DNA from 3 places in the Microbulbifer sp. 2205BS26-8 genome. Region 2 is predicted to be linked to each of the others. Evidence: predicted binding sites of a transcription regulator. Region 2 holds the regulator's gene; each other region holds the start of a gene.
The links. The regulator sigma-54, encoded in region 2, starts transcription at its own class of promoters, with help from an activator protein. The targets are predictions, from matches to a motif close to TGGCACANNNNTTGCNNT.

Region 1 (9,973 bases), on a different contig from region 2:
TGGTCCTGGCCCGACTCTATCAGCAGGGGGGATTCCAGAATGGCGTAGGGCCCCGGGCTTCGGTTGAGTGCGGTGCTGATTTCCTCCCGGATCAACGGGTGCAGCAACTGCTCCAGCCAGGCCCGCTCGGCGGGATCGTCAAATACCCGGGTACGCAGTGCGGCCCGGTCCAGGGCGCCGTTTTCAAGCAGTATGGCGCCACCAAAGTGCCGGGCGATCTCCTCCAGGGCCGGTTGGCCCGGCTGCACCACCACCCGCGCGGCCCAGTCCGCATCCACAACAGGAATACCCAACGCGCGGAAGCACCCGGCAGCGGCCGACTTGCCGCTGCCGATACCACCGGTCAGGCCAACCCTAAGCAAGGTATTGTCTCCCCTGGCGAAACCTGGAGCCCAGTGTACGGCAAGTTGGTGGGTCTGCCCAAGGGCACCACAGGGGCATCAGTGGCCGAGGCCGGCAAAGTTCAGGTACCAGTGCAGGATCCGGTCTCCCCACAGCATGGCAATCCAGCCGGCGCCCGCCAGGTAGGGGCCAAAGGCCATGGGCAGGTTGCGGTCGCGCCCCGCCACCAGGCTCCAGGTGATCCCGACTACAGCGCCCACCGCTGCCGAGAGCAAAATCACCATAGGCAGCACCTGCCAGCCAAACCAGGCTCCGATGGCGGCCAGGATCTTGAAGTCCCCGGCGCCCATGCCCTCCTTGCCGGTGGCCAGCCTGAAGCCGTGAAACACCAGCCACAGGGCACTGTAGCCCGCCGCGGCCCCGATCACCGCATCTTCCAGGGGCACAAACAGGCCCTGGAGGTTGATCAGCAGCCCGGCCCACAGCAACGGCAGGGTAATACTGTCCGGCAGCAGCTGCTTGTCGAAGTCGATACCGGTCAGGGCCACCAGGGCCCAGGTCAACCCACAGCCCGCCAGGGCCTGCCAGGAAAAGCCCAGCTGCCAGACCACGACCGCAGTCAGGGCCCCGGTGATCAGCTCCACCAGGGGATAGCGGACGGAAATGGCAGCAGCGCAGGCGCCGCAGCGGCCGCACAAAAGCAGATAGCTGATCACCGGGACGTTTTGCCAGGGTTTGATTTTCGCTCGGCAGTGGGGGCAGCGGGAGCGGGGCTGCATCAGATTGAATGGAGTGGCGAGGGCTTTCTGCTCCGCAGCATCCAACTGGAGATCAAAGTAGCGGAAACACTCCCGTTTGTAGTCCCGTTCCATCATCTCAGGCAAGCGGAGAATCACCACATTGAGAAAACTGCCGATCAGCAGACCGAAAATAAAAGCGCCACTTGGGAGCAGAGCCGGGTGTGCGGTTAGGATATCGAGCATGGGAAGTTTGTCTTACACCACCTGGCCGAGCTGGAAAATGGGGAGATACATGGCGATCATCAGACCACCGACCAGGATACCCAGTACTGCCATAATCATCGGCTCCAACAGGGTGGTCAGGTTGTCCACCATATTATCCACGGCCTCTTCGTAGTAATCGGCCGCCTTGCCCAGCATTTCATCCAGCGCTCCGGACTCTTCGCCGATGGCAGTCATCTGCACCAGCATGGTTGGGTACAGATTGGATGTCCTTAAGGCCGCATTCAAAGGGATACCGGTTGCCACGGCGTCGCGTATTTTCAGTGTCGCTTCTTCGTACACGCTGTTACCTGTGGCACCGGCAACGGATTTCAGGGCATCAATCAGGGGAACGCCTGCGGCAAAGGTGGTTGATAAGGTGCGGGCAAAACGGGCTGAAATGGAATTGTAGGTAATATTGCCAAGAATGGGGAGCCTTAAGATCAGGCGGTCGAAGAATTCGGCAACGCGTTTATTGCGCTTTTTGGCTTCCAGCGTGCCGCCAATACCGATCACAACACAAATCAGGGCGAGAAACCAGTTGGCCTGCATCCACTCGGACATCCCCACTACCAATTGTGTAAATGCCGGCAAGTCCGCTCCAAAATTGGAGAAGGTTTCGGCAAACTGCGGTACTACTTTGATCAGCAGAATCGAGGTTACGATAATGGCAACCACAATCACGGCGAGTGGGTAGGTCATGGCCTTTCTGATCTTTGCCTTCAGGGACTCGGTTTTTTCCTTGTAGGTGGCAATCCGGTCCAGCATGGTTTCCAGCGCGCCGGACTGCTCCCCGGAAGCCACCAGGTTGCAGAAAAGGTTGTCAAAATAAAGCGGGTGTTTGCGCAGGGCTTCGGCAAATGCGGTGCCGGAAGCCACATCGTCGCGGATATTGAAAATCAAGGCCTTCACGCCCTGGTTGTCCAGGCCATCGGCGACGATCTCAAAGCTCTGTACCAGCGGCACCCCTGCTTTCACCATGGTGGCCATCTGACGGGTAAACAGGGCGATATCCGCGGGCTTGACTTTTTTCTTGCCGCCGCCGAACAGCGGTTTGGGTTTCTTCTGCACGCGGTTGGCAATAATGCCCTGCTTGCGCAATTGCGCCTTGACCAGCGCCGGGCTGGTGCCGCTGATCTCCCCCTGGACCTTGGCCCCTTTGCTATCCACGCCTTTATAGAGGTAGGCGACCGCTGTGGCGTTGGCCATAAATGCTTTTCCTGCTTGTTATTTCACTGTGGCAATCAATATTCCGGCACAAAGCGCACTGTGGGATGCCAGGGTCTTGCGCCGGCGGCCAGGTGATCCTGTGGATACACTGTGGCCTATCCAGCACCCCTCTTTGCGGCAGAAGATGCAATTGAGGCTAGGGTTAATCCCCGGTCACCCGATTGGCCTCCTCCAGGCTGGTAATGCCCATAACCACTTTGCGCAAAGCCGAGGTCCTCAGGTTGTTGAAGCCCTCCTCGCGGGCCTGGTCGGCAATCTGAATCGAGTTGCCGCCCTCCATTATAATTCTGGAGATGCCATCGGTAATGCGAACCACTTCATACACCCCCACGCGGCCCTTGTAGCCTTTGGAACAGTGCTCGCAACCCACCGGCTGGAACAGCGTCCAGGTGTTTTTGGGGAGGGTCACTGCGGCAAAGCCCTCTGCCTCCAGTACCTCATGTGGCAGTGTGACGGGTTTTTTGCACTCATTGCACAGCCGCCGCGCCAATCGTTGGGCGATAATCACACTCACCGAAGTGGCGATATTAAAGGTGGGCACGCCCATATTCATCAGGCGCGTGAGGGTTTCCGGGGCCGAGTTGGTGTGCAGGGTGGACAACACCAGGTGCCCGGTCTGTGCGGCCTTGATGGCAATCTCGGCGGTTTCCAGATCGCGGATCTCCCCCACCATCACGATATCCGGGTCCTGGCGCAGGAAGGAGCGCAGGGCCTCGGCAAAGTCCAGTCCCACCTTGGCGGAGACATTCACCTGGTTGACCCCTTCCAGGTTGATTTCCACCGGGTCTTCCGCGGTGGAGATATTGCGTTCCGGGGTGTTGAGAATATTGAGCCCGGTGTAGAGGGACACGGTTTTGCCGGAACCGGTGGGGCCGGTCACCAGGATCATGCCCTGGGGCTGGGCCAGGGCGTCCATATACAGTTGTTTTTGCTCCTCTTCATAGCCCAGCGCATCGATACCCAGTTGGGCGGAAGAGGGGTCCAGAATCCGCAGCACGATCTTTTCTCCCCACAGGGTGGGCAGGCTGTTGACACGAAAATCGATGGCCTTGGATTTTGACAGCTTCATCTTGATACGCCCATCCTGGGGCACGCGCCGTTCGGAGATATCCATTTTTGACATTACCTTCAAGCGTGCGGAAAGGCGGGGTGCCAACTGGATGGGGGGTTTGGCCACTTCGTGCAGTACGCCATCGGTGCGGAAGCGGACCCGGTAGGTTTTTTCGTAGGGTTCGAAGTGAATATCCGAGGCGCCGCTGCGTATCGCATCCAGGAGTACCTTGTTCACAAAGCGTACAACAGGGGCCTCGTCACCGCCGGGTTCTTCGTCATCCCGCGCCGGCTCGTCGCTGCCTACCTCCAGGGCGTCCAGCGCTTCGTCGTCCATGCCCTCCAGGCCCGCACCCATATCGCTGTTATGGGACAGGTAACTCTCGATGGCTTTCGCCAGCTTGTCCGCCTCCACCAGCACCGCGTCGGTACTGAGGCCGGTATTGAAATTGATTTCATCCAGCCCCGCCAGGTTGGTGGGGTCTGCCACGGCCACAAACAGGCGGTTGCCGCGCTGGTACAGGGGCAGCGCAAAGTGTTTGGCGATCAGTTTTTCATCGACGACTTCCCTGGGGATCAGCCCAAAGTTGTAGCTGCCAAGCTCAAACAGGGGCGCGCCAAAGGCCTGGGCGGCAATTCTGGCAAGCTCGCGGGCCTTCACCAGTTTCGCCTCCACCGCATGCTGGGCAAAAGTCTGGTTTTCCCGCCGCGCCGCCTGGGTGGCGGCAGTGGCCGTGGTTGCGTCGATAACCTGGTCGGCCACCAGGCGTTTGGCCAGGCCGCTGAGGGGGGGAGCTGTCATGGAATACACCGCTGCAAAAGTTACTCAACCCTTGATAAAGAGGAGCGCCACTTTACCCCATTACTTCTGAGCGAGGGGCCAAAGGTCAAGGCCAAATATAGCGAAAGAACCCCTATCAGCCAAACCAAACTGTATTGGCCGTTAGGTAAAATATAAAATCAATTCGTTAAATATTGACAAATTTTGTCACTGATGGATGATTCTGGTCAGCTCTTGCTTGACGGGAAACGGTCGTAGACAGGATAAGTGATACAGGTCCCATTTACGCTAAAGGCCCGAGAGTTTCGCTTGCTGAAATTGGCACAATCCTTGTATCTTGTTTTGTGATTTCCTCACGGGATTCACCTTAATGACAAGCTTGTATGGAGACGGTTACAATGAAAAAGCAACAGGGTTTTACTTTAATTGAATTGATGATTGTGGTGGCAATTATTGGTATTTTGGCAGCGGTGGCATTACCTGCTTATCAGGATTACACCAAGCGCTCTCATGTTTCCGAGGGCCTTGCGCTCGCTTCCGGAGCTAAGGCCGCTGTTCAGGAATATTATTCTTCACAGGGAGCCTGGCCCGCTACCAACTCTGCTGCGGGGTTAGATTCGGCAGCCAAAATAAAAGGGAATGCAGCCACTTCGTTAACAGTTGGCGCTAATGGTGTGATTAGCGTTACCTTTAACTCTAAGGTTGCTGGTACTAGTGCGAATACTCTACAGTTGGTTCCCACCGACGAGGGAGGTTCAATTGCCTGGGCTTGTAGTGGTAGTGGTACTACTATTAACGACAAGTACTTACCTGCGCGCTGTCGTGGTTAATGGGAGCCTGATTTAAACTGGTTTCAATTGGGTTAAGTGGGCGCCATTGTGCGCCCATTTTATTTTGTAGCGCTGTATCGTATGTCTGATTTAAAGAAGGCTGTTTTATTGTCTTTCAGTTTGGTTTTCTCCTGCTGGATTTCCTTTGTGTGCTTTCAGCTTTTTAATGGAGGAAATATTGGGGTAGAAACCTCCTCGGAAACCCTGGATAGGGTCTGGGAATATTTCACAGTTTTTCAATTCAGTAAAGATATAGCTTGTTTTGTCTTTGTGCAGTTTGGCCTATGCCTGGTTTGGGGATCTATAATTCTGTTTTCTGGTTGGGGATTAAAATTTTGCATTCCTGCTCTTGGGTGGGGGGTGGCTTTATTCATCATGTTAGCGCTTTCCGCTGGCATTATCTTATCGCTTAATAGTATCTTATATCCCCTTTCTATATTTACCTTCCCGATAGCAAGCTTGCCCGTTTTAAATATAATTCTGTTTTTTTCTATAATTACACTCCTGGTGCTATTCCTCTTTGGGATTCGTATAGTATTTGGGGTTCGAGTTTTTTTGGGCATTCCGGTCGTATTGGTCGCCTTTTTCGCTGTTGAAATGTATGGCCAATTTGATGTTTCTGGGAATGCACAAATAGAGAAAGATTCAAAGCCAAATGTATTCATAATTGGTGTGGACGCAATGCGTCCTGATAAACTCGGTTACTTTGGTGCCGAGTATAAATTAACCCCTAATATTGACTCCCTGTTAGAGCAGGGCGAGGTTTTTAGTCGGGCCTATACCCCGGTTGCACGAACTCAAGTGGCTTGGTCTGGAGTTTTGACTGGTAAGTACCCGCTGAATAATGGGGTTAGGTTTAATCTCATGGAGAATGAATATATCCAAAAGGAAAGTTTTATAACGTTTGATTTGACTAAGTCTGGTTATAGGACAATTTGGGCTTTAGATGAACGAAGGTTTAACAATATTGATGAGTCTTATAGCTTTGATAAAGCTCTCGGGCCAAAAGTAGGGGCTGCTGACTTTGTTATTACCTATCTATCTGATAACCCGTTGGTGAATCTTCTTGGGGGCTCTTTTCTTGGGGATTATATTTTTCCATATATCTATAATAATCGGGGAAATTTTATAACATACGTTCCCTATAACTTTAATGATGAGATTGTAAGCGCTGTGGGTGAGGGAGGCGGGGCTGTATTTGTTGCTGCCCACTTTTGTTTGCCACATTACCCATTCTTAAACAATTTGATGCCTGATCTTGAGAGAGATTATCCAGGAATCCGCGAGAAAGCTGAGTTTGGTTATTTATCTATGCTTAGATTGGTGGATAAACAAGTCGGGGATTTAATTGAAAAACTCTCTAAGGCGGGGGCATTAGATAATGCACTTGTTTACTTGATTTCTGACCATGGGGAAAGTTTTCATGTGGCTGAAGACGGACTTATTCAAGGAAATCCAGCGGCAGTTTTCACTACAAACATCGGGGGGCATGGTACAAGTGTCTTGCTGAAATCTCAGAGTCAGGTTGTTTTGGCTAAAATTCGATTTAATAAGGGGGTTCCGAAGTCGCCAATTTTAAGGGTAAATGAAAGATTGTCTTCATTAGTGGATATTGCACCGGATATATTTTATGAATTGAATCTTGATTGGGATGATGGCCGCTTTGATGGTTTGCCCCTTTCTGAGAGTATTAAGGACAGAGTAATTTATTTGGAAAGTTCGTATTCTATAAATGCTATCAGCGGAAGTAGGGTTGATGCCGTTGCGGCGTTGAATGATGCCATTGATGGCTATCGAGTTGGCAAAGATGGCCGACTGTATTATAGTAAATCCACTTACCCAGAAACCTTAAAAGCTAAGCAAAGAGCTGCTATCCACAACGATTCACTGGTTGCGATCTTTCCTGACGAAAAGAATTATTTCTTTTATGTGGACCTGAAGGAAAATAAATGGTGGCCAGGAAGTGTGGATACTCCTTTCGATATTGGAGGAAAAAACTGGCGTTTGCCACTTTTGAAACTATGTGAATTTTATAGGAATGACCCTTATTTTGATAATCAAGCTATTTGTAACAGATTAACCGGTAAAAATCACTGATAAGCCGGTTTGAAAAATTCGTTTTTGAGATTGGTTAGGTTTTTTATTGGTTGGTTGAAAAGGTTGATTTAAATGCTTGGTAGTGTTTGAGAGCAAAGTAATGATACATAAACCTAGCTATTGCCTAAATCATGAAAAAATAGGTTATTATCCTCCGTTGTCGTCGTGATGCTGGAGAACATTGCTATTTAGTCTTGAAAACACAAAATCAAGAAAAAATCCCCTGTAAAAACCACACCCTGGAAGTCAGATCCTGAAAGACCCAGTAGAGCCCGCCGTTTTCGCCTTTCGCCATATAGTAATTCCGCCCGTGATGGCCGTGTTGCCACCAGTTACCATCGATCCGCTCCGGGCCCTGCAGCAGGTGCAACTCTCCACGGTAAAACAGCTTGTGGCCGCGGTGCACTAATGGGCTGGGGCGGGGCAGCAGCCAGTTGGGGCGGGGGGGATGACAAGGCGGAGGTGGGGGGCGCTTTTGCGCGCAACTGCCAGGCAGGGGCGGTATCCCGGCGCGCTGCCAGGCCCGCTCGGGCAGGCCGCCGTCCTTCAAGGCAATCGTGGACAGGGCCTGGTGACCCAGGCGGGCTTTGAGTTTGTCCAGCAGTGCCTGGCCGCCTTTATCAAGCAGTGCTTCTGTTTCCCGTGCCAGGGGCTCTGGCTGGCTGCACACCAGGCGCAGTGTGCGCACCGGGTGGGCAGGCGCTGCTTTTGTCAGTTGCAGCCTGGTTAATGTCAACAGGCGCTGGGGTGCCAGCGGAGCGCGGGGAGAGCACAGGTGGCGCTGCAGTGACTCGCACACTGCCCTGAGCAGGCGGCTGGCAGGAAACGGCAATTGCTCGCGGTTTTCTAGCGGTGTGCGAAGATACAGCACACTATGGCACCGGGCAGGGGGGTGATCGCCGTAGGCCGAATAATGCCGGCTGCCGTTTAGACGGGTGAGATGCTCCACAAAGGAGCGGCCAAAGCGGGAATTCAGCTCGGACAGGGGCATGGTGCGTAACTGACGCACCCGCCGGATACCGCAGGCATAGAGTTGGGTAATGGTGCGATGGTCGCAGTCGAGGAGTTTACTCGGGGCACTATCGATCCACTGTTGCCACTGTTGCGGGCTGGGCGCGCTATGGGTGTGTGCCAGCCACCGCCGGTGCGTTGGCAACTGGCTGAGCAGGCGCGCGGCACTGGGGTTGTGGCCGAGGCCCATGGACCCGTTGAGGTTCATCTGTTCCAGTGCCTGTTGCACTTGATCCAGCAGGGCCCTGAGCCCGCCGCGGGTTTTCAGGCAGCCACTCAAATCCAGCAGCAGGCAGGCCGGGCGGCAGCCCCACTGGGCCACTTGCGCCAACTGTTGCTGCTCCTGTGTCCGGTCCCGTTGCAGCAGTGGAAGACTACTAGTGCGCGCGCAGGCGGTGGCGCTACTGAGCCCCACGGCCACACCGCACTCTGCAGCGGGGCGGTTGCGGGCAACAATCCGCTGCTGTTCGACCACCGCCAGAGCCCCGCTCTGTTCCCCCTTTGTGGGGGTGGGATTGCGGGCTTCCAGGGGCAGTGTGGGCAATTGAATACAGAGCCAGAGCATGGCAGCGTCCGCGTTGTTGCCAGCTCAGTGCAGCGACTGTGCCGGGTGGGCGGCGCGGGCCAAATACAGGCGCTGGCCACTGGCAACACCGGGTTGTTGCAGCCGTTCCAGGACCAGCCGCTCGCCGTCGCTGTGCAGTTGCAGGCGCAGCCCGGCGGGGGAGGGGCTGAGCGATTCGGTGTGGGGGCGGAAATGAAAGTGCAGGCAGTTTCCACTGCGGGCGGCCAGTTGCAGGCGCTGCAGGTGTTTGACCGTGAAGGTGTGGTGGCCCTGCCAACTGACCAGGGCCGCGCAACTGCCGGAGCAGAGGGATTGCTCGATCGCCCAGCGGGTGTCTTGCGGCCCGCGGGGGTGCACCAGCCACAGCTTGTCCAGCGCAATGCCGCTGCGGGCAAGGGCGGGGGCAAAGGGGGTCCAGGGCGGGTTGACCAGCAGTACCTGTCCACCGCGCCGGGTCAGCCGGGCGAGGGTGGGCAGCAGCAGGGAGAATTCACCAATCCCGGCTTCCCCCGGCAGCAGTTCGGTGCTGGCACCGAGGGGCCAGCCGCACTGCGGGAGCAGGGCATCCAGGCTGGCGTAGCCGGTCGGGACAGCGGTGCGTTCGCACACTTTAGTTGTCAGTGGGCTATCCCCGTCCATGGCCCGGTATGCCGGCTGGCTGTCCAGGTTGCAGCCCTGCTGTAGAGTGATTGTGCTGTCCAAGTTTCCCTCCTCAATCCCGGCCCCCGCCCCAATGCAGGAGATGGGTTGTGTTTTTATACAGTAGTACTGTGAATTTATACAGTAATTGTCGATTGACCGCAAGTGCCGGCAGGGTGGATCGCCACTTTTTTGCCCAGAGCAAACCCGCTATGATTCCGTCCCTTTACCGATTGCGGATGCTTCTATCTAAGGGGGTACAGTGAGTATCAAGTCCGACAAGTGGATTCGCCGGATGGCCGAGCAGTACGGCATGATCGCGCCTTTTGAGCGGGGCCAGGTGCGCCAGGGAAAGGCGGGTGAGCGGCTGATCTCCTACGGCACCTCCAGTTACGGCTACGATGTGCGCTGCGCGGGGGAGTTCAAG
Region 2 (9,973 bases):
GGTAAACTGCGACTGCATGTCTGTGGGGAATGCCGGATAGGGTGCTGTGCGAAAACTGACCGCTTTGGGACGATTGCCTTTCATATCAAGCTCAATCCAATCCTCTCCACAGCTCAGGTGCGCACCGGCCTCCTCGAACTTGAGCAACACGGCATCGAGAATATCCGCGCGGGTGTGCAGCAGGCGCACTTGGCCCCGCGCTGCGGCAGCGGCTGCAAGAAAGGTCCCGGTTTCAATGCGATCCGGCATCACCGTAAAGGTGCAAGGGTGCAACTTGAGCACACCGTGAATACGCAAGGTATCCGTACCCACCCCCTCAATCTGCGCACCCATGGCAATCAGGAATTCTGCCAGATCGACAATTTCGGGCTCCCGTGCGGCGTTCTGCAACAAAGTTGTGCCCTCAGCCAGCACAGCGGCCATCAACAGGTTCTCTGTGCCACCGACAGTGACTTTCTCCATCACGATGTTGGCGCCTTTCAAACGGCCATTGGAACGCGCACGGATAAAGCCGCCGTCAATGGTGATTTCCGCACCCATGGCCTCCAGGCCCTTGAGGTGGATGTCCACCGGGCGGCTGCCGATGGCACAACCCCCCGGGAAGGAAACATTGGCCACACCGTGACGTGCCAGCAGGGGGCCCAGCACAAGAATCGATGCGCGCATGGTTTTTACCAACTCGTAAGGCGCTGTCAGATCATTGACCGAGCGGGGGTCAATCTCGACACCCAGTTGCTCATCGATTGTGACATCACAGCCCATACAGCGCAGCAGCGTGATCATGGTGGTGATGTCATTCAGGTGCGGCAGATTGCGAATATGTACCGGCCCGTCTGCCAACAGGGCTGCAGCCAAAATAGGCAGAGCTGAATTTTTTGCACCGGAGATTCGCAATGTTCCGGACACCGGACTGCCGCCCTCAATTAATAACTTATCCATTCGGTCTCATAGTTGGGGTGCCACCAGTACTCATGGTGCAGGTTAACGACCGGCCTCTTCCGGGGTCAGAGTCTGCATCTGGACGGCGTGCAATGTGCCATCGGCAATCTTTTCGCTGAGCACTGCATAAACCAGTTGCTGTTTCTTTAAACGGGTCAGGCCTTCGAAGGCACTGCTCACTACAGTCACCACAAGGTGGCTGCCCTCAAAGGCAACATTCACATTACTCTCGGGGATTTGTCCCTCAATCAGGGCTTTGATTTCATCAGGTTGCATAGGCGGGATTTGGGTTGATGTAAAAACGGTACGCAAGTGTACCCGATTCGCGCAGGACACGCAGCAGAACGCTCCAACGTCCGCCAATTAGCTCACTTGATCAGCAACATCCTGTGCTGCGGACCAATTGGAAATTACCTTGTCGATATCGCCATGGGTCCGCATTGACTGGGCAAACTGACTGCGGAACGTTTTACCCAGATTGACCCCGTTGAGAATCACATTGATCAACTTCCACTGCCCCGCGCGATTGCGTACCAAGGTATAGGACACCTTGGTAATTCCCTCTTTACTGCGCACCTCCTGCAGGACATTGACCCGATTTCCGATGGGAACCGTTCCCGGATTCACCACTTTCACATCCAGATCACCAAAATTCGCCACTCCACGGGCAAATGTTGCTACCAGATCCCGACGGAACGTATTGGTAAAACGCGAGCGTTGGCTCGCTGTAGCCTGTTTGGCATAGCGCCCCATTACACCGATCGCAATAAAATCAAAATCCACAATCGGTATCAGCACGTTCTCTACGGCGCTGTAATATCTCTGCGGGTCACTATTGGCATATAGCGCATTCGAGCGAATCACACTCAACAATTGTTGGGATACCCCTTCGATCACCACATAGGGATTTTGAGCGGCATTCGCTGCAGAGCTTGCCGCAGATACCAGGAATGCGCAGAGCACACACTTTAGCCACTGTGACAAACCTTGCCGATCAATCCAAAATGATGTGTTCACAAAGAGTCTCCTGTTATCCAATTTTTCCTTGGACGCAAACAGCGTAAATAAGTGCCATATCGATCATGCCGCCCGATGCCTGAGAAGAAGGGCTTTGCCGTTCATCCATTGAATGACAAAGCTGACAGCAGCGGCGGCAGACTATACCATGACCGCGCCTGAAGATGTGGGGGGTGTACTGGAATGTCATTTGATCACCCCTCCCGGTTGTTCGGCGGGTTCCCGCGCCAGTAGCCCGCTAATAATATAGATTAGCACGACAGTAGAAGAGCAGGAGGGGGAGGAAAACCAGCCCGATCGGACAGCGTATCTCAAAGATTGCGCGATGCCGCTGGCAGAGACTGGTAGCACTATCACAAGTTGGCCACTTATTCTGGCAGTCCAACCAGTCTTTCAGCATCGATTGGATCACCGCTTTATTGAAAAACTACCGCAAATATGCGCTGATGCAGGTGTTTCCAGCGCTTTCACTGGTTCCAGACCAGGGGCGACACGTCCCTGTGTCAAATCGTTCCCGCAGCTTATCCTGGCTGGGGAAGATTACTATTTGTACAAACCTACGTAGATAGACGTTAGCAAACCAGAGGCATTTGATGACTCAGGATCTGATATTGCAGGCAGGGCGCCGCACCGTTCGCATGGAGGCAGAGGCTGTCGCCGGACTGGAAAACAGAATTAATGGCGACTTTCAACAGGCTTGCAGGATGATCTTGCAGTGCTCTGGCCGCACCATCGTGACCGGAATGGGAAAATCCGGGCATATTGGACGCAAGATAGCCGCAACCCTGGCCAGCACTGGTACACCGAGTTTCTTCGTTCACCCGGGCGAGGCCAGTCACGGAGACCTGGGAATGATTACCCGCGACGACCTGGTAGTCGCGATTTCCAACTCGGGCTCCTCGACGGAAGTACTCACCCTGCTGCCATTGCTGAAACGGCTTGGCATCCCAATGATCAGTATGACCGGCAAAGCCGACTCGTCCCTGGCTCAGGCTGCCGAGGTCAATCTGGACATCTCGGTACAAACAGAGGCCTGCCCGCTCAACCTGGCCCCTACTTCCTCTACCACCGTCACCCTCGTGATGGGTGATGCATTGGCAGTGGCCCTGCTTGAGGCCAGGGGATTTACCGCCGAGGATTTCGCTTTTTCGCATCCCGGCGGAGCCCTGGGGCGACGCTTGCTACTCAAAGTTAAAGATGTGATGCACGCCGGGAAAGAATTGCCCCGAGTGCACCCGGAAACCCTGTTGTCCAAAGCTCTTCTGGAAATGACCAGCAAGGGTTTTGGCATGACTACGGTTATCGACCACAGTGGGAAATTACTGGGTGTATTTACCGATGGCGACCTGCGCCGCGTAATCGATCAGAAAGTGGCATTTGACCAGGCGACCATGACGCAAGTGATGAGCCGCAGTCCGAAGACGGTTTCCGCCGAAACCCTGGCCGCGGAAGCGCTGAGAATTATGGAAGATTACAAGATCACCGCTCTTGTCGTGGAAGATGCAACCCATATTCCGATCGGCGTACTACATATGCACGATATACTGCGCGCCGGCGTCATCTGAAATAAACAATCCTGTACGGAGCGGAAAAGTGCCGCAGCCGTCGATAACCTACAAGGATACTCCAGTGATCCCAGAAGAACGATTAAACAGTGCATTGAAGCGCATTCGCTGGTTGGTACTGGATGTAGATGGCGTCCTCACTGACGGCAAACTCTACTTCGACAGCAGCGGTAACGAACTCAAAACATTCAGCACTCTGGATGGGCATGGCATAAAAATGCTACAGAAATCCGGTGTGCATGTGGTCATTATTACCGGCCGGCGCAGCAGTGTGGTCGAGCGCCGCGCACACGAACTCGGCATCAGCAAGTTGATCCAGGGTCGAGAAGATAAATTCAACGCCTTGCAGGAGCTTTTGGCCGATGAGCCCTGTCGGCTTGAGGAGATCGCCTATATCGGCGATGACTATCCCGATCTTCTGGTCATGACGCGCATTGGCTGTCCAATTGCACCGCCCAATGCTGCCCAACCCGTGCGCGAGCATGCTATATGGATCACGGATGCCTGCGGCGGTGAGGGTGCTGTGCGCGAAGTCTGTGATCACATCATGCGGGCTCAGGGGACATTTGATATGGCGCTTGCCCCCTACCTTGGAGAAGGTTGATGCGCCGCACTTGGCTGCCGTTACTACTGGTTATACTGCTGATCAGTGTGGGGCTCTGGTTCTCCGAAAGCCCGCCGGAGCAGTTGCTGAGCATCCGCCCCACGCCCCAACAGCAGGACCGCGCCGCCGAACTGATCATTCGCAACGCCAAGACCCGGCACTTTGATCAAGAGGGTAACTTGGCCTACCGGGTGGATGCCCAGCAGATTACCTACTACCAGTTCAAACGCCGTGACCGGGCCGACCTAACAGAGCCACGCCTGTTCTTCTACGAGGATGACCAACCAAAATGGCGCACTGAATCCAGGTGGGGTACCGTCTACAATCGCGGTGAACGGGTAGTCCTGGAAGGAGAAGTGGTGATTGATGAACTACCCGCCATAGGTGGTATCAAATTGGAAACACCCAGCATTACTCTCCTGCCAGACAGGGAGTTCGCCGAAACCGACAAAGTTGTTACTATCACCTCCGGCCCCAACCGTACCACCGGCAAGGGCATGCGCGCCTATCTGAGTGAAGACCGGGTGGAAATCCTATCGGACGTTAAGAGCAGCTATGACACCGACTAACCTATTCCGTCACCTGTGCAAGATTTCCACCGCTGCAGCCCTGTTATTCTTCACCGCGGGGGTAGATGCATTACCTGAAGACCGCGAACAGCGCGTGAATATTAGATCTGATGCGATGAATGCCGCTCTGAGCAGTAACCTGGTCGTTTACAGTAATAACGTTGTCATTACCCAAGGCTCCCTGAAAATACGCGCGGATCGTGTCGAGGTCTACTTCACAACCGACAAGGAGGTCCGGCGCGTCATCGCTGAGGGAAAACCCGCTCACTTCGAGCAGAAGATCCTCGCAGGGGAAAACCCCGTCAAGGCGCGCGCCCGGCGCATAGAATACTCTGTCAGCTCGGAAGAACTTCTCCTTACCGGCGAGGCCCTAGTGGACCGGGATGGCAATACCCTGGCAGCAGAAAAGATCAACTATGACCTCACCACCGAACAACTGAGTGCCCGGGGACAGACCGGGAAAGGTCGCGTGGAGATGATCTGGAAGCCGGAAAAGAAAGAAACCTCCAACAACGGGAGAGAGGGTCAATAGGTCCCTACCCGAGCCTGGATACAGTACTAATTCACTGTCAAACCTTTACCGGAAGGCACTCTGTGCCCACGGCAGGGAAAGATTTCGGAACACACTATGCCAACGCTCAAAGCGTTACACCTCGCCAAGCAGTACAAGAAAAGAAAAGTCGTTCAGGATGTCTCCGTCAGCGTCACCAGTGGTCAGATAGTTGGCCTTCTGGGCCCCAATGGTGCCGGGAAAACCACCTGCTTTTACATGATCGCTGGCCTGGTCCGGGCCAATACCGGGCGGGTATTAATCGATGATGAAGACATCACTAGCCTTCCCATGCATGGTCGTGCACGCAAAGGGATCGGCTATCTGCCCCAGGAGGCCTCAGTATTCCGCCGCCTGTCGGTGCGCGACAATATTCTCGCCATCCTTGAGACCCGTAAGGACCTGTCCCGCTCTGCACGCCAGCAGCAGGCCCAGGCACTGCTCAGTGAGTTCAATATTACCCATATCGAGCACAGTCTGGGGATGGCCCTCTCAGGAGGAGAACGCCGCCGGGTGGAAATCGCCCGCGCACTCGCCACAAATCCCAGGTTTGTATTGCTGGACGAACCCTTTGCTGGGGTAGACCCGATCTCGGTCAACGATATCAAGGACATTGTCCGCCACCTGCGCAACAGGGGTATTGGTGTCCTGATTACCGACCACAATGTGCGCGAAACCCTCGATATCTGTGAAACCGCCTATATCGTCAGTGAAGGCCATATTATCGCCGCCGGCACTCCGGAAGAAGTGCTCGTGAATCAGCAGGTGCGCGAGGTTTATCTGGGGCACGAATTTACCATCTAGAGGAAAAGCTGCCATTTTTGCGCTCAAATTCCACACTGGGCATGATTTATAGGCACGTTTATTGCTTGTGTTATCCCGGCAAGCGGGGTAGTCTGCGCCATTATGGGTAACTTTTGGTGAATACCGGCCACCTCGGTTTGTAGCGCCCCACTATGAAGCAGTCTCTTCAGCTTAAGCTCGGCACCCAGTTGACCATGACCCCGCAGTTGCAGCAGGCAATACGCCTGTTGCAACTGTCGACACTGGATTTACAACAGGAGATCCAGGCCGCTCTGGACGGCAACCCAATGCTGGAAGTCGAGACTGACGAGGTTCTCTCTACAGCCAATATCGCAGAGAGCAACGCCCAGCAGGAGCCGACAGCTGGCTCAGAAAGTGCAATCGCCTCCTCCAGTGGTGAGCACGAACTCAGTGAAGACAGCTGGAGCCAGAATATTCCCGACGAGTTGCCGCTGGACTCCCGCTGGGACGAAATCTACGGCAACTACAGCAGTGGATTCGATGGTGACAAATTAGAGTTTGAGCACAGTGCTCCCGGAGACAGTCTACAGGATCACCTGCACTGGCAACTCAACCTCACCACACTATCTGCGCATGACAAGTGGATCGGTGAAAACCTGATTGATGCGATCAAGCCCTGCGGACTGCTGGGAACCCCCATTGCACAGATCACAGCGTCCCTCCATGTTGAAGAGGATGAGGTCCTCGCCGTGCTCAAAGCGATCCAGCAGTTCGAGCCCACTGGTTGTGGCGCACGGGACCTGCAGGAGTGCCTGCTGTTGCAGTTGCAGCAGCTGCCAGCCAGCACACCCTGGCTTAAACAGGCCAAGGACATTATTGAACGCCATCTCAGTCTGCTCGGAAAACGGGACTTCCGCCAACTGAGCCGGCGCACAAACCTGAATGAGGCCCAGTTAGGCGCGGTAATTCGCCTGATCCAGACCCTAAACCCCACCCCCGGGGAGCGCTATGGCAGAGAGGAGACCGCCTACGTCATTCCTGACATCCTTGTTTCCCGCAAAGGGTTGCGCTGGCAGGTGGATCTGAATGGGGAAATCACCCCGAAAATCCGTATTAACAATCACTATGCCGCCCTGGTCAGGCGCGCAGATAACTCCAGAGAAAACAGCTTCCTGCGGGACCACCTCCAGGAGGCGCGCTGGTTTTTGAAAAGCCTGCAGAGCCGCCACGATACCCTGCTCAAGGTGGCGACCTGTATTGTTGAGAAACAGCAGGGATTCCTCGAAGAGGGTCCCGAGGCCATGAGGCCGATGGTACTGGCAGATATTGCCAAAGCCATTGGCATGCATGAATCCACTATCTCCAGAGTCACCACCCAGAAGTACATGCTGACTCCCCGGGGCGTTTACGAGCTCAAATATTTTTTCTCCAGCCATGTCAGCACCGATTCCGGCGAGGACGCCTCGTCAACCGCCATTCGCGCAATGATTCGCAAACTGATTGATACCGAAGCCCCACGCAAGCCCCTTTCGGATAATAAAATCGCCCAGGAACTCGACAGGCAGGGAATCAAGGTAGCACGCCGCACAGTAGCGAAATACCGGGAGTCCATGGGAATCCCCTCTTCCAGTGAGCGCAAACGCTTAGCCTGACCCACCGCTATCCATTCTTAACGGCAATGCTGCCCAGCGCTCGGTTTCATTACACCCCCAACTGGCAGTGGCCGACTGCTCGACCCAGAGTTCACATGCAGTCACAAACTGACTGGCGCCCTGTAGGTTTTATCCCCCAACCAAAACCCAAACTTTGAGTATATGCTTCCATTCTGGCCCACTTCCTAGTAGGGTTGCGGCCCGAAAGGAAGCCGTTTGCCGGTATGCAGTGCACTCGGTAAGGAGAAATCCATGCAGATCAACATTAGTGGTCACCACGTCGATATCACCCCCCCCATGCGCAGTTACTGCGAAAACAAATTGGAAAAGCTGTCTCGGCATTACGGCAACATTACTAACGCCCAAGTCATCCTATCCGTTGAAAAACTGATCCAGAAAGCCGAAGCCCGGGTACATATCAATGGTCATGACCTCTGTGCAGGCTCTGAGGATAGTGATATGTACGCGGCCATTGATGCGCTCGCGGACAAACTGGACCGCCAACTCAAAAAGCACAAAGAGAAGTTGCAAAGCCACCGCTGAATTATGACACTCGAAGCATTACTTTCCCCCCACCTCAGCTTTTGCCATCTGGCAGGGAGCAGCAAAAAGAAGTTACTGCTCAATATTGCCCAGGCAATCGCCGAGCAATATTCTCAACATGACGCCGATACCATCTTCAATCAGTTGATTGCCCGCGAGCGCCTCGGCTCCACCAGCATCGGGGAGGGTGTTGCCATACCACACTGTCGCCTGCCTGGTTGCAGACAGCCTATTGGCGTGCTCTGCACCATCAAGCCTGCAGTAGATTTTGACGCTACAGATCGCCAACCTGTGGATTTACTGTTTGCCCTGCTGGTACCTGAAGATGCAGAGCAACAACACCTTGAGACACTTGCACAAATCGCCGCCCTGTTTTCCGATAACCAGATAAAGGATAAGTTAAGGCAGGCGAAAACCAGTGATGAACTCTATGCGCTGGCCTTAGACAGTGCCGCAGCCGCCTGAACTGAACACTAAACTTCAGCCCAAGCAACCCATGCCCGGTGGAAACGGCGGTATGTGTGCACCACAAACCGCAAGTAAACAGTGATACATTGTTTCCAATTTACAACGCCAGTGTGCCGACCTCACAAAGGGACTCTCTATGCGCTTGGTGATCATCAGCGGCCGTTCCGGCTCCGGTAAAAGCTCAGCTCTCCAGTTGCTGGAGGATGTGGGATTTAACTGTATTGATAACTTGCCGACCAGCCTGCTGCCCCAACTGGTCAAATGGGCTGGAGACCAGCCACCACAGGAAAATACCCGTTTGGGCCTGGGCATTGATGCCCGTAACCTGTGGCAGGATATCAAACAGGCGCCTCAGGTGATTGAATCCCTGCGAGCAAATGAAGTGCAATGCGATGTGATCTATCTGGATGCGCGCGAGCCGATACTGGTGCAACGTTTCAGTGAAACCCGTCGCAAACATCCCCTTAGCAATAACTGCACTCATCTGCTCGAAGCCCTCAATCAGGAGAGGGAACTGTTGTCCCCTATCGCAGCCATGGCAGATATGGTGATCGACACAAGCAGCCTGAGCCTGCACGAACTGCGTGAACTGGTTAAAAACCGGGTGGTTGGCAAACAGTCCAATGGCATGGCCATTCTATTTCAGTCATTTGGCTTCAAGTACGGTGTACCGGTAGACGCGGACTTGGTATTCGACCTGCGCTGTCTTCCCAATCCCTATTGGGAGCCGGTCCTGAGAAAGAAAACCGGCAGGGACCCCGAGGTGAAACAATTTCTGCGCGCCCACCCAGAAACCGATAAGATGGAGGCCGACATCACCCAGTTCCTGCAGCGATGGCTGCCTTCCTACCAAAAAAGCAATCGAAGCTACACCTGCATCTCCATTGGCTGTACCGGCGGACGCCACCGCTCGGTGTACATGGTGGAACAATTGGCCAAAACCTTCTCACCGCAATTCGACAGCTTGCAGATCCGCCATCGCGAGCAACGGAGATAGCTATTCCATTGCGCGAAAGTCCCCTATGCATAAACAGCAACTCACCATTATCAACAAGCTCGGCTTACACGCTCGCGCAGCCAGCAAACTCGCACAAACTTCAGCGCGCTTTTCCTCCGATATCCAGGTGCATTGCCAAGGTAAATCCGTCAATGCCAAAAGTGTCATGGCGCTGATGCTACTCGCAGCGGGCAAGGGCACCGAGTTGACATTGGAAATTAACGGTCCCGATGAAGACGAAGCACTCAGCGCCATCTGCAACCTGATCTCGGATCGCTTTGGCGAAGCCGAGTAGACTGCAAAG
Region 3 (9,973 bases), on a different contig from region 2:
AAGGCATCTATCCTGCCTCAGCCGGCCCGGCGACCGGGACCGTCGCCGTCAGGGCGTGGATGCCCTGATTTGGCACACTCCTTGCTTCATTTCACGCCAGGTACAGCGTGAATGCCGGCAGCAAAAGGCATAGCGACCAATTTTTTTCAAGACCTGGAGGGCTGCAATGTCAGTGAAAACGCTCGATTTGATCAATGAAAGTGAAGCCAAGTGGGTAGACTTGCGCTTCACCGATACAAAGGGAAAAGAACAGCATGTTTCCATCCCCGCGTCGGAAGTGGATGGTGAGTTCTTTGAAGAGGGCAAGATGTTCGATGGTTCCTCCATTGCTGGCTGGAAAGGGATCAACGAGTCCGACATGATTCTGATGCCGGATGACGAAACCGCTTTCCTCGATCCCTTTACCGACGAGAGCACGGTCATTGTGCGCTGCAATATCGTTGATCCCGTCACCGGTCAGGGCTATGAGCGCGATCCACGTTCCATCGCCCTGCGCGCCGAGGAGTACCTGAAGTCCACCGGTCTGGGTGACACAGCGATGTTCGGGCCGGAGCCCGAATTCTTCGTATTCGACGACATCACCTGGGGCGCGGAAATGGGTGGGGCCTTCTACAAGATCAATTCTGAAGAGGCGGCCTGGTCTTCCGGACACAGTTTTGCCGAAGGCAATATCGGTCATCGCCCGGGTATCAAAGGGGGCTATTTCCCGGTGCCGCCGGTGGATTCCCTGCACGATGTCCGTGCCGCCATGTGTTCCGCCATGGAGCAGATGGGCCTGCATGTTGAGGTACACCACCACGAGGTGGGTACCGCCGGCCAGTGTGAGATCGGGGTTGCCGCCAATACCCTGACGAAAAAAGCCGATGAGGTTCAGATTCTCAAGTACGCCGTGCACAATGTTGCCCATGCCTACGGCAAAACCGCTACCTTTATGCCCAAGCCACTGGTTGGTGACAACGGTTCGGGCATGCATGTACACCAATCCTTCTCGAAAGGTGGGGTCAACCAGTTTGCCGGCGACACCTACGCCGGCCTGTCGGAAACCGCTCTGTACTACATCGGCGGTATTGTGAAGCACGCCCGCGCCCTGAACGCGCTGTGCAACGCCTCCACCAACTCCTACAAGCGTCTGGTGCCCGGTTTCGAGGCGCCGGTGATCCTGGCTTACTCCGCGCGCAACCGCTCGGCGTCCATCCGCATTCCCTACGTGACCTCGCCCAAGGGCAAGCGCATTGAGACCCGCTTTCCGGACCCGACCGCCAATCCCTACCTGGCTTTTGCGGCACTGCTGATGGCGGGCCTGGACGGGATCAAAAACAAGATCCACCCCGGTGATGCCGCAGACAAGGACCTGTACGACCTGCCGCCGGAAGAGCTGGCCGAGTACCCCACAGTGGCCGACAGCCTGGAGGGGGCCCTGGACGCTTTGGACAGGGACCGCGCTTTTCTGATTGAGGGGGGAGTATTCACCGATGACGCGATTGATGCTTACATCGAGCTGAAACGCGAAGAGGTTGAGCGCCTGAACATGACCACCCACCCGGTGGAGTTTGATATGTACTACTCCGTGTAACGGCGACTGCGCACCGAGAGACTGTCGACCGCTTGGCGAAAAGCCCGCACTGCCCTGGCGCGGGCTTTTTTAATGGGGGTACACTGTGAACTGTGAATAGGGCAGCTTTCGCGCTGTCGTTTCAATCACGGTGTTGGGTTCTTGGCGGTGGCCGATTGTCCCGACTGGTTGCGCTCCGTCACGGGGCCTGTAAAGGGAGCATCCGCAGGTTGCGGTTGATCATCGCTATGGGAATTCCAAGACTGCTGCAGATACTGTTGCTCGCTGTGCCTCTGATGGTGTCTGCTGGCCCCGATGGCAGTAAAGAATCCGGTGCCATTTACAAGATCGTCGGCCCGGACGGCCAGGTGACTTTCAGTGATACCCCCCCGGTAGACAGGCAGGCAGAGAAGGTGGAGCTGGCGCCTATCAATATCCAGCCCATCACCCTGCCGCGTCCGTTGCCGATGCGCAAATTGTCCCCAAAGGCAGACAGCGGTGCGGGAGCGGGCCTGGGCCCGGTCTCTATCCGCATAGTCAGCCCCCAAGATGGCGCCACTATACCGCCGGGACAGCGCCTGGTTGCCCTGCAGGTGGACGTGCAGCCAGTCTATCCAGACGGCGCTCGTTTCTTTGCAGTGATCGACGGCCAGCCCTGGCGCGGCAGCTCCAGTGGTTCCGCCCTGGATCTCTCAATGCTGGAGCGCGGCAGCCACAGTGTGCAGGTGGTCCTCACCGATGCCAATGGCCGGGTACTGGCCCAGTCCCCGGCGATCACCCTGTATGTGCAGCGCCCCAGTGTCAACCTGCCCGCCAGGTAGGGGTGTACCGGCACTTGCAAAGCAGGCCGAAGGCATTCCCAACCCACACCGCCGCTAGCGCTGGCAGCGGAGTCTCCGGCATCCGGGGCCGTCCCAATCATTTCCTTTTGGTTGAATTTTGAACTTTGCACCGATATGGTGCATTCTCGCATTCGGGCGTTGTGTCGGGCTTCTTCGGAATGGGCATCGTGACGGGCTTAAAAAACGACACTGGCTGTAGATATCCCCAGGCAGGGATGACTTTAGGGCTATCCCTGTCCCCGTGCGCCATTTTGGTTTGCTTTTTGCACTGACCAAACTCAAGAGCTTGTGACACCGCGCGCAGAACACGGCGCCGGCTTGTGAATTGAACTGGAAACGACTGAATGCTGAATGACCGCCAGCTGCTGGACAACCTGACTTCCGCTGTGCTGATGTTGGATAGCGAATTGTCGCTGCGCTATCTGAACAATGCCGCCGAGGACCTGCTCAGTGCCTCCAGCGCCAGGGTCATCGGGTTGTCGCTGGATGAGGTGGTGCGCGAAACCGGCTCCTGGCAGGCTTTGCGGGAGGTGTTAGTAAAGGGGGAGAGGTATACGGTGCGCCGCGCCCATTGGCACCTGCACAACCGGGAAATGCGCATCGTGGACTACTCGGTAGCCCCGGTGTCGGAGCTGGGAATGCTCTTGGTTGAGGTGCAACCGGTGGAGCGGCTGTTGCGCATCGCGCGTGAGGATACGCTGTACAACACCCGCGAGACCACGCGCAACCTGGTGCGCGGCATGGCCCACGAAGTCAAAAACCCCTTGGGTGGTATTCGCGGTGCTGCCCAGCTGTTGCAGCGGGAGCTGCCGGACCCTGCCCTGAAGGAATATACCCAGGTCATCATTGAGGAGGTGGATCGCCTGCGCCAGTTGGTGGATCACCTGTTGGGTTCGCGCCAGCGCCTGAAGCTGATGGCCACCAATGTGCACGAGGTGCTCGAACGGGTGGCGCAACTGGTGGATGCGGAATGTGAGGGCAGGCTGCACATTTGCCGCGACTACGATCCCTCCATACCGGAAGTGCCGGCGGATCGCGAGCAGTTGCTACAGGCTCTGCTGAATATTGTCCGCAATGCCATGCAGGCTGTTGGCGAGGATTCCGGCCTCACCAGCGGTGAGATTGTTTTACGCACCCGCATACAGCGGCGTTTTACCATCGGTCGACGTCTCTGCCCACTGGTCTGCTGCATTGAGGTTGAGGACAATGGCCCTGGCATTGACGAGGCGCTCAGGGAGCAGATTTTCTTTCCCATGGTTTCCGGGCGCGCCGAGGGCACGGGGCTGGGGCTCTCCATCTCCCAGAACATCATCAACCAGCACGGTGGCCTGATCCAGTATGACAGCCGCTCCGGAGGCAGTGTGTTCCAAATCTACCTGCCACTTTCATCCAAATCCGCCAATACAGGGTGCTAGAGCATGAGTCATCGCGTTTGGATCATTGACGACGATAAATCGATCCGCTGGGTACTTGAGCGGGCGCTCTCACGGGCGGGGATCGAAACCCGGTGTTACGAGAATGGCAACCGCGCTTTGGAGGATTTTTACAACACACCACCGGATGTGGTGATCAGTGATATCCGCATGCCGGGCGCCGACGGGTTCAAATTACTGCAGCGCTTTCAGGAAGAGTACCCGTCGCTGCCCATTATTATCATGACAGCCCATTCGGATCTCGATAGCGCGGTGGCCGCTTACCAGGGTGGGGCATTTGAATACCTGCCCAAACCTTTCGATATCGACGAAGCTGTGGCGGTCACCCGACGCGCGCTGCTTCACACCAGCAGCCAAGGCCGTGGAGAACCTGTGGAGTTGGCGAAGGGTTCAGGTGGTGGGGAAATGATCGGCGAAGCACCGGCCATGCAGGAGGTGTTTCGCGTTATCGGGCGCTTGTCCCATTCAAATATTACCGTGTTGATCAATGGTGAATCCGGCACCGGCAAAGAGCTGGTGGCGCAGGCTTTGCACAATCACAGCCCGCGCAGGGATAAACCGTTTATCGCGCTCAACATGGCGGCGATTCCCAGGGACCTGATGGAGTCGGAACTGTTTGGCCATGAGAAGGGGGCCTTTACCGGTGCGGCTTCCCTGCGTGCCGGGCGCTTTGAACAGGCCAATGGCGGCACGCTATTTTTGGATGAGATCGGCGATATGCCGGCAGAGACCCAGACGCGCTTGCTGCGCGTGCTGTCGGACGGGGAATTTTACCGTGTAGGTGGCCATACGCCGGTAAAAGTGGATGTGCGCATCATTGCCGCCACACACCAAAACCTGGAAGCATTGGCACTGCAGCACAGATTCCGCGAAGATCTCTTCCACCGCCTGAATGTTATTCGCATCCATATTCCCAGGCTCGCCGATCGCCGCGAGGATATTCCCAGGCTGGTGCGCCATTTCTTTGATGCCGCCGCCAGGGACCTGGGGGTACAGCCCAAGATCCTGACGCGGGAGGCCGAGGATTGTCTCTCCGCTTACGACTGGCCCGGCAATGTGCGCCAGTTGCAAAATACCTGTCGCTGGGTCACCGTGATGGCCTCCGGCCGCGAGGTGCACAGGGAAGATCTCCCTCAAGAGTTGTTGTGCCACCAGGGTACAGATGCAGAATCGTCGCTCGACTGGGAAAAAAACCTGCGGGTTTGGGCGGACCGAGCTCTCACTGCCGGGCGGCGGGATATCCTCAGCGAAGCGGTTCCCGCCTTTGAGCGGGCACTGATTGAAATTGCACTAAAGCACACCGCCGGGCGCAAACGGGATGCAGCAGCGCTGCTGGGTTGGGGCCGCAATACCCTGACGCGAAAGCTCAAGGAGTTGGAGATTAGCGCTGTGGAAGCAGGCCCGCAATAACCATCCGCTGTGCCGGCTTGGTTGTTGCCGTTTTAAAAAACGTATCCCGGGCTGCCCTCGCTATGCCCTGTATGCACTTCTGTGAGCCGATCACGCACGACAGTCCGTACAAAAAAACTGTTCGTCACCGAGTCGCATGGCGGTCAGGCAGCCACCCCAAACACAGCCTGTATCCAGGGCATATATATTTTTGGTATTTGCGCGCCCTTCCAGGGCGGCCCAGTGGCCAAAAAGGATTTTGTCATCCCGGGTTTTTCTATTGGCAAAACTGAACCAGGGTTTGTATTCCCCATGGGCAGCCAGTGGACCGCGCTTGGTGACAAGATCCAGGGTGCCATCCGCTTTACAAAAGCGCATGCGGGTAAGGTAATTGGTGATGGAGCGCAGCCGCTCGATACCGAAGAGGTGATCATTCCAGCAGTGCGGCTCATTGCCGTACATACCGTAGAAATAAGCCTTGGCCATAGATGTATCGGCAAGGGCCCGGTGCACTTCACGGGCCAGTTCCCCGGCTTTTGTAATACCCCAAATCGGTGGAATACCCGCATGTACCATGGTGTAACCTTTCCTGTGTACAAGCAGGGGCAGGTTTTGCAGCCAGCTGAGCAGCTTGTCCGCATCCTTGGCCTGTAGCACCCGGGTTAAATCCTGTTCCTTTTTTGAAAGCCGTTTGGCACCGTGGGCCAGTGCCAGCAGGTGCAGGTCGTGGTTGCCGAGCACTGCGGTGACCTGGTGCCGGTGATCGTACAGGAAACGCAGGGTACCGAGGCTGTCGTCCCCGCGGTGCACCATATCCCCGGCGATCCATAGTTTGTCGCGGTCAAAGCGGAATGGAATGTTTTTTAACAGGCGCTGCAGCGGTTTGTAGCAGCCCTGAATATCACCAACGGCGTAAGTGGCCAATGTATCTTCCCATCATGCCCTATTTGACGCTTATTCCGGGTTGCGTTCAAAACAGGTGTTTGCCAATTGTACAAAATCCCCCACGCTGAGTGTCTCCGGTCGGCGACTCATATCCAGTGGCACTGATTCTGGCTCAAGTTCCGGAAACAGGGGTTTCAGGGCATTGCGCAGCGTTTTGCGGCGCTGCTGGAAAGCGGTATTGACGATTTGTCCCAACAATCTTTCGTCCTTGGCGGAACAGGGTGGGGGGCTGTGGGGGGTGAGGCGTACAATGGCGGATTCCACTTTGGGCGCTGGCCGGAATGATCGCGCGGGTACGGGGAAAAGCCCCTGCACACGACAGTGATATTGCGCCATGACACTCAGGCGGCCGTAGGATTTGGTGCCCGGTGTGGCGCTCAGGCGGTCCACGACTTCCTTTTGCAGCATAAAGTGCATGTCCTGCACCTTGCCTTTGAAACTGAGCAAGTGAAACAGCAGTGGCGTGGAAATATTGTAGGGCAGGTTGCCGACTATGCGCAGAGCACTCTTTGCCGCAATGCTGCCAAAGTCGAACTTCAGGGCATCCTGCTCGATAACCTGAAATTGCGGATATTCCCTGAACTTGAATTGCAAGAGAGGAACCAGGTCCCGGTCCAATTCCACAGCGGTCAGGCTGGGGCAGTGCTGCAGGAGCAGTTCGGTGATGGCGCCCTGGCCGGGACCGATCTCGACAAGCCTGTCTGACGCCCTGGGTGCAATGGCGCGCACTATGCGCTCGATAATCGTTTCGTCAATCAAAAAGTTTTGCCCGAAGCGCTTGCGGGCCTTGTGCTGGAAAAAGTTGTCCATCAAATAATCTGTCGTTCAAGGTGTCATTAAGGGCGGTGAGTTATTGGGGATGCCGTGTGGGCTGTCAGGGTTTCTGGAGTTTTGCCAACTGAACCGCCTCGGACAGGGCCGCCATCAGGCTGCCATCACTGGCGCGGCCTGTACCGGCAATATCCAGCGCTGTACCGTGATCGACGGAGGTGCGTATAAAGGGCAGGCCCAGTGTGATATTGACGGCGCTGCCGAACCCTTTGAATTTTAACACCGGCAGTCCCTGATCGTGGTACATGGCCAATACGGCGTCGCAGCGGGCCAGTTGGGGTGGTGTAAACAGGGTATCGGCGGGTAGGGGACCGATCAGGTGTAAACCCTGTGCGCGCAGTCTGGTCAGTGCGGGCTCGATAATCTCCAGTTCCTCCCGTCCCAGGTGGCCGCCCTCCCCGGCGTGGGGATTCAGCCCGCATACCCCGATACAAGGTGAGTCTATACAGAACTGGGTGCGCAGGCTTTGGTACAAAATCCCGATAACCTGCTCCAGGTGCGAGCCGGTAATGGCAGTACTGACATCTTTCAGGGGGAGGTGCGTGGTGGCCAGGGCGACGCGCAGCCCTTTGGCGGAAAGCATCATAACCACCTGCCCGACACCGGCCAGACCGGCAAGGAATTCGGTATGCCCGCTAAAGGGGATGCCGGCGTCATTGATGATCCCCTTGTGCACAGGACCGGTGACCAGGGCATCAAAGTGCCGTCCGAGGCAACCCCGCGTGGCTGCTCTCAGGGTTTCCAGGACATACGGTGCATTGGCGATATTCAGAACACCGGGCAGTCCCGGCTCCGCCATGGGTACCGCCTGAACATAGAGATTGCCGGGCGGTGTCTCAAGGGCAGGGGATTGCGGGGTAAAGGGCAACAGTTGCAGGGGAAGATTTGCGTTTATCGCCACCTGGCGCAGCAGCGCTGGATCGGCGACGGCAACCAGCTGCGCTGCACTGCCCCGTTGCGCCAGTTTAACTACCAGCTCCGGACCGATGCCGGCCGGTTCGCCGGGCGTGAGGGCAATTCTGGGTATCATCGAGCTGGCGGTTTCCTAAGCGCATCAACAAACCCGTTCAAGGGGCTGGCTTTGCCGCAATACCGGGCCTTTACCGTTGTTCACTGTCAGAACTGGCTTCTTTTTCCTCAGACAGTTTGATTTCCACATAGGCCTGGTCGCGAATTTCACGACGCCAATTCTGCAGTTCCTCTTCGTAGCGACGATTGCGCAACAAATTGGCGGCCTGATTGCGGATATATTGGTCCGTCATATCCTGCTTGCGGCGGCCCTCCACCATCAGGATGTGCCAGCCAAACTGGCTGCGAAAGGGCAGGCTGATTTCACCGATACTGGTCGTGTTCATGGCCTGGGTAAACTCGGGGACGAATTGCCCGGGCATGGACCAGCCGAGATCGCCACCGGAAAGCATGGAGCCAATATCTTCTGAGTTTTCGCGCGCCAATTCGGCAAAGTTCTCACTGGCCATGGCTTCTTTACGCAGCCCGATCAATTTGTTGTAGGCTTCGTCGTCGGTGAGAATGGCGGAGGGCTTGAGCAGTATATGGCGCACCTTGGTCTGCTCAACCAACTGCTCACCGGCGCCTTTCTGGGCGTGGATCTTGAGTATGTGAAAACCGGCATCACTGCGGAAGGGGTCAGTGACCTCTCCCACCTTGAGGCCATTGAGCGCATCGGCAAACAGGGTGGGCAACTCTACGGTTTTGCGCCAGCCCAAATCGCCACCGGCAAGGGCGTTTTGCCCGGCGGAGTTGGCGATGGCGAGCTGGCGGAAGTCGGTGCCTTCGCGGGCCCGTTGCACCAGTTCTTCCGCCTTCTCACGGGCCTGTGTGACCTCACTGGCGGGGGCACTGGAGCTGATGGGTATCAGGATATGGCCGAGTTCATACTGGGGGGAGCGCCAGAAAGCCCCTTCCTTGGAGCGGAGAAAGTTGTCGATATCCTGTTCGGTGATTTGAATACGCCGGTTGACACTGCCCTGCTCCACGCGGCGAATCATGAGTTCCTGGCGGATTTGCTGGCGAAAGTTTTTCATGCTCATGCCATCTGCGCGCAAGCGCTGGCGAAATGCTTCCGGACTGACCCCGGCATTCTGCTGTACCCGGGCGATCGCCTGATCAAGTTCCGCCTCGGAAATGGTGACGCCGGCCCGGGAAGCCATTTGCAATTGCAGCCGCTCTATAATCAGCTGCTCCAGTACCTGCCGGCGCAGAATATCCACCGGAGGCGCCTGCATCTGTTGGGCCTGAATCTGGGCTGTAATCGTATTCATGCGCTGCACCAGCTCGCTGGCCATTACGACATCGTCGTCGACAACTGCGACCACCTGGTCAAGTGTTTGTACCTGCGCTGTGACAGGGCCCCCGATCAGGACGCAGGCAGCGAGCATGGAGGACAGGATGAATGTCGAGGTGACTTTCTGCGTTATTCTCTTCACGGTTTCAGCTCTTCTCTCTGGTCAAAGTTGGCGATCCCCTGGGTCAGTATTTGGGTAACGGTTGCGCCGAAGCCGGCCAGACCTTTCAGTTGTATCTCGAGAAAGACACCCTCGTCGTACTCCAGATCCTCTGCCGCCACTATCCCTGCCAGATTATTGTCCAGGGTGCGACGCCACACCAGCCGCGCACGATAGCAACAGTCGTCATATTCGATACCCGCCAGGTATTCCAGTTCCCGATCCAAAGTCAGATCATAGGCCGCGCCAGCCAGTATAGCGGTGTGGGCGCTGATGGGCAGGACGGCGGAGCTGTTCAGCTGCCGGGTGGAGGAGTCCACCTCGTTACCGTCCTCGATTACCCTGATTGCGTCATTTCGAACGTAGTTGTACCCGAGGTTAAAAATCCTGGCATCATCGTCAAAGTAGCGCAGGTTGAAGTTGCCGCGGTTGATGTTGTGCTCGGTGTCATCGTAGACAAGTTCGCTGTTAATACGCAGGGATTGCAAGGGCCGACTCTGCAGTTGAGCGGCCAGC

Region 1: a site for sigma-54 is predicted at 4,724-4,741, ahead of Q5Y71_RS04525 (pilin). Genes of this name have one in related genera too.
Region 3: a site for sigma-54 is predicted at 2,647-2,664, ahead of glnL (nitrogen regulation protein NR(II)). Genes of this name have one in related genera too.

What each region holds. Positions count from the first base shown of each region.
Region 1 covers NZ_JAVAMR010000008.1:44,893-54,865, forward strand. The annotation lists gene coaE (dephospho-CoA kinase) at 1-362, opposite strand, end outside; gene Q5Y71_RS04510 (A24 family peptidase) at 441-1,325, opposite strand; gene Q5Y71_RS04515 (type II secretion system F family protein) at 1,338-2,552, opposite strand; gene pilB (type IV-A pilus assembly ATPase PilB) at 2,716-4,425, opposite strand; gene Q5Y71_RS04525 (pilin) at 4,803-5,234, shown strand; gene Q5Y71_RS04530 (sulfatase-like hydrolase/transferase) at 5,316-7,331, shown strand; gene Q5Y71_RS04535 (DNA polymerase Y family protein) at 7,540-8,907, opposite strand; gene imuA (translesion DNA synthesis-associated protein ImuA) at 8,932-9,609, opposite strand; gene dcd (dCTP deaminase) at 9,809-9,973, shown strand, end outside.
Region 2 covers NZ_JAVAMR010000014.1:43,266-53,238, reverse strand. The annotation lists gene murA (UDP-N-acetylglucosamine 1-carboxyvinyltransferase) at 1-939, opposite strand, end outside; gene Q5Y71_RS07070 (BolA family protein) at 982-1,215, opposite strand; gene Q5Y71_RS07065 (phospholipid-binding protein MlaC) at 1,303-1,956, opposite strand; gene Q5Y71_RS07060 (KpsF/GutQ family sugar-phosphate isomerase) at 2,550-3,521, shown strand; gene Q5Y71_RS07055 (HAD family hydrolase) at 3,586-4,125, shown strand; gene lptC (LPS export ABC transporter periplasmic protein LptC) at 4,125-4,694, shown strand; gene lptA (lipopolysaccharide transport periplasmic protein LptA) at 4,681-5,226, shown strand; gene lptB (LPS export ABC transporter ATP-binding protein) at 5,323-6,048, shown strand; gene Q5Y71_RS07035 (RNA polymerase factor sigma-54) at 6,201-7,661, shown strand; gene hpf (ribosome hibernation-promoting factor, HPF/YfiA family) at 7,914-8,204, shown strand; gene ptsN (PTS IIA-like nitrogen regulatory protein PtsN) at 8,208-8,669, shown strand; gene rapZ (RNase adapter RapZ) at 8,809-9,669, shown strand; gene Q5Y71_RS07015 (HPr family phosphocarrier protein) at 9,695-9,964, shown strand.
Region 3 covers NZ_JAVAMR010000006.1:44,473-54,445, reverse strand. The annotation lists gene glnA (glutamate--ammonia ligase) at 167-1,573, shown strand; gene Q5Y71_RS03490 (DUF4124 domain-containing protein) at 1,801-2,373, shown strand; gene glnL (nitrogen regulation protein NR(II)) at 2,739-3,809, shown strand; gene glnG (nitrogen regulation protein NR(I)) at 3,813-5,237, shown strand; gene Q5Y71_RS03475 (symmetrical bis(5'-nucleosyl)-tetraphosphatase) at 5,328-6,140, opposite strand; gene rsmA (16S rRNA (adenine(1518)-N(6)/adenine(1519)-N(6))-dimethyltransferase RsmA) at 6,171-6,971, opposite strand; gene pdxA (4-hydroxythreonine-4-phosphate dehydrogenase PdxA) at 7,036-8,022, opposite strand; gene Q5Y71_RS03460 (peptidylprolyl isomerase) at 8,093-9,439, opposite strand; gene Q5Y71_RS03455 (LPS-assembly protein LptD) at 9,436-9,973, opposite strand, start outside.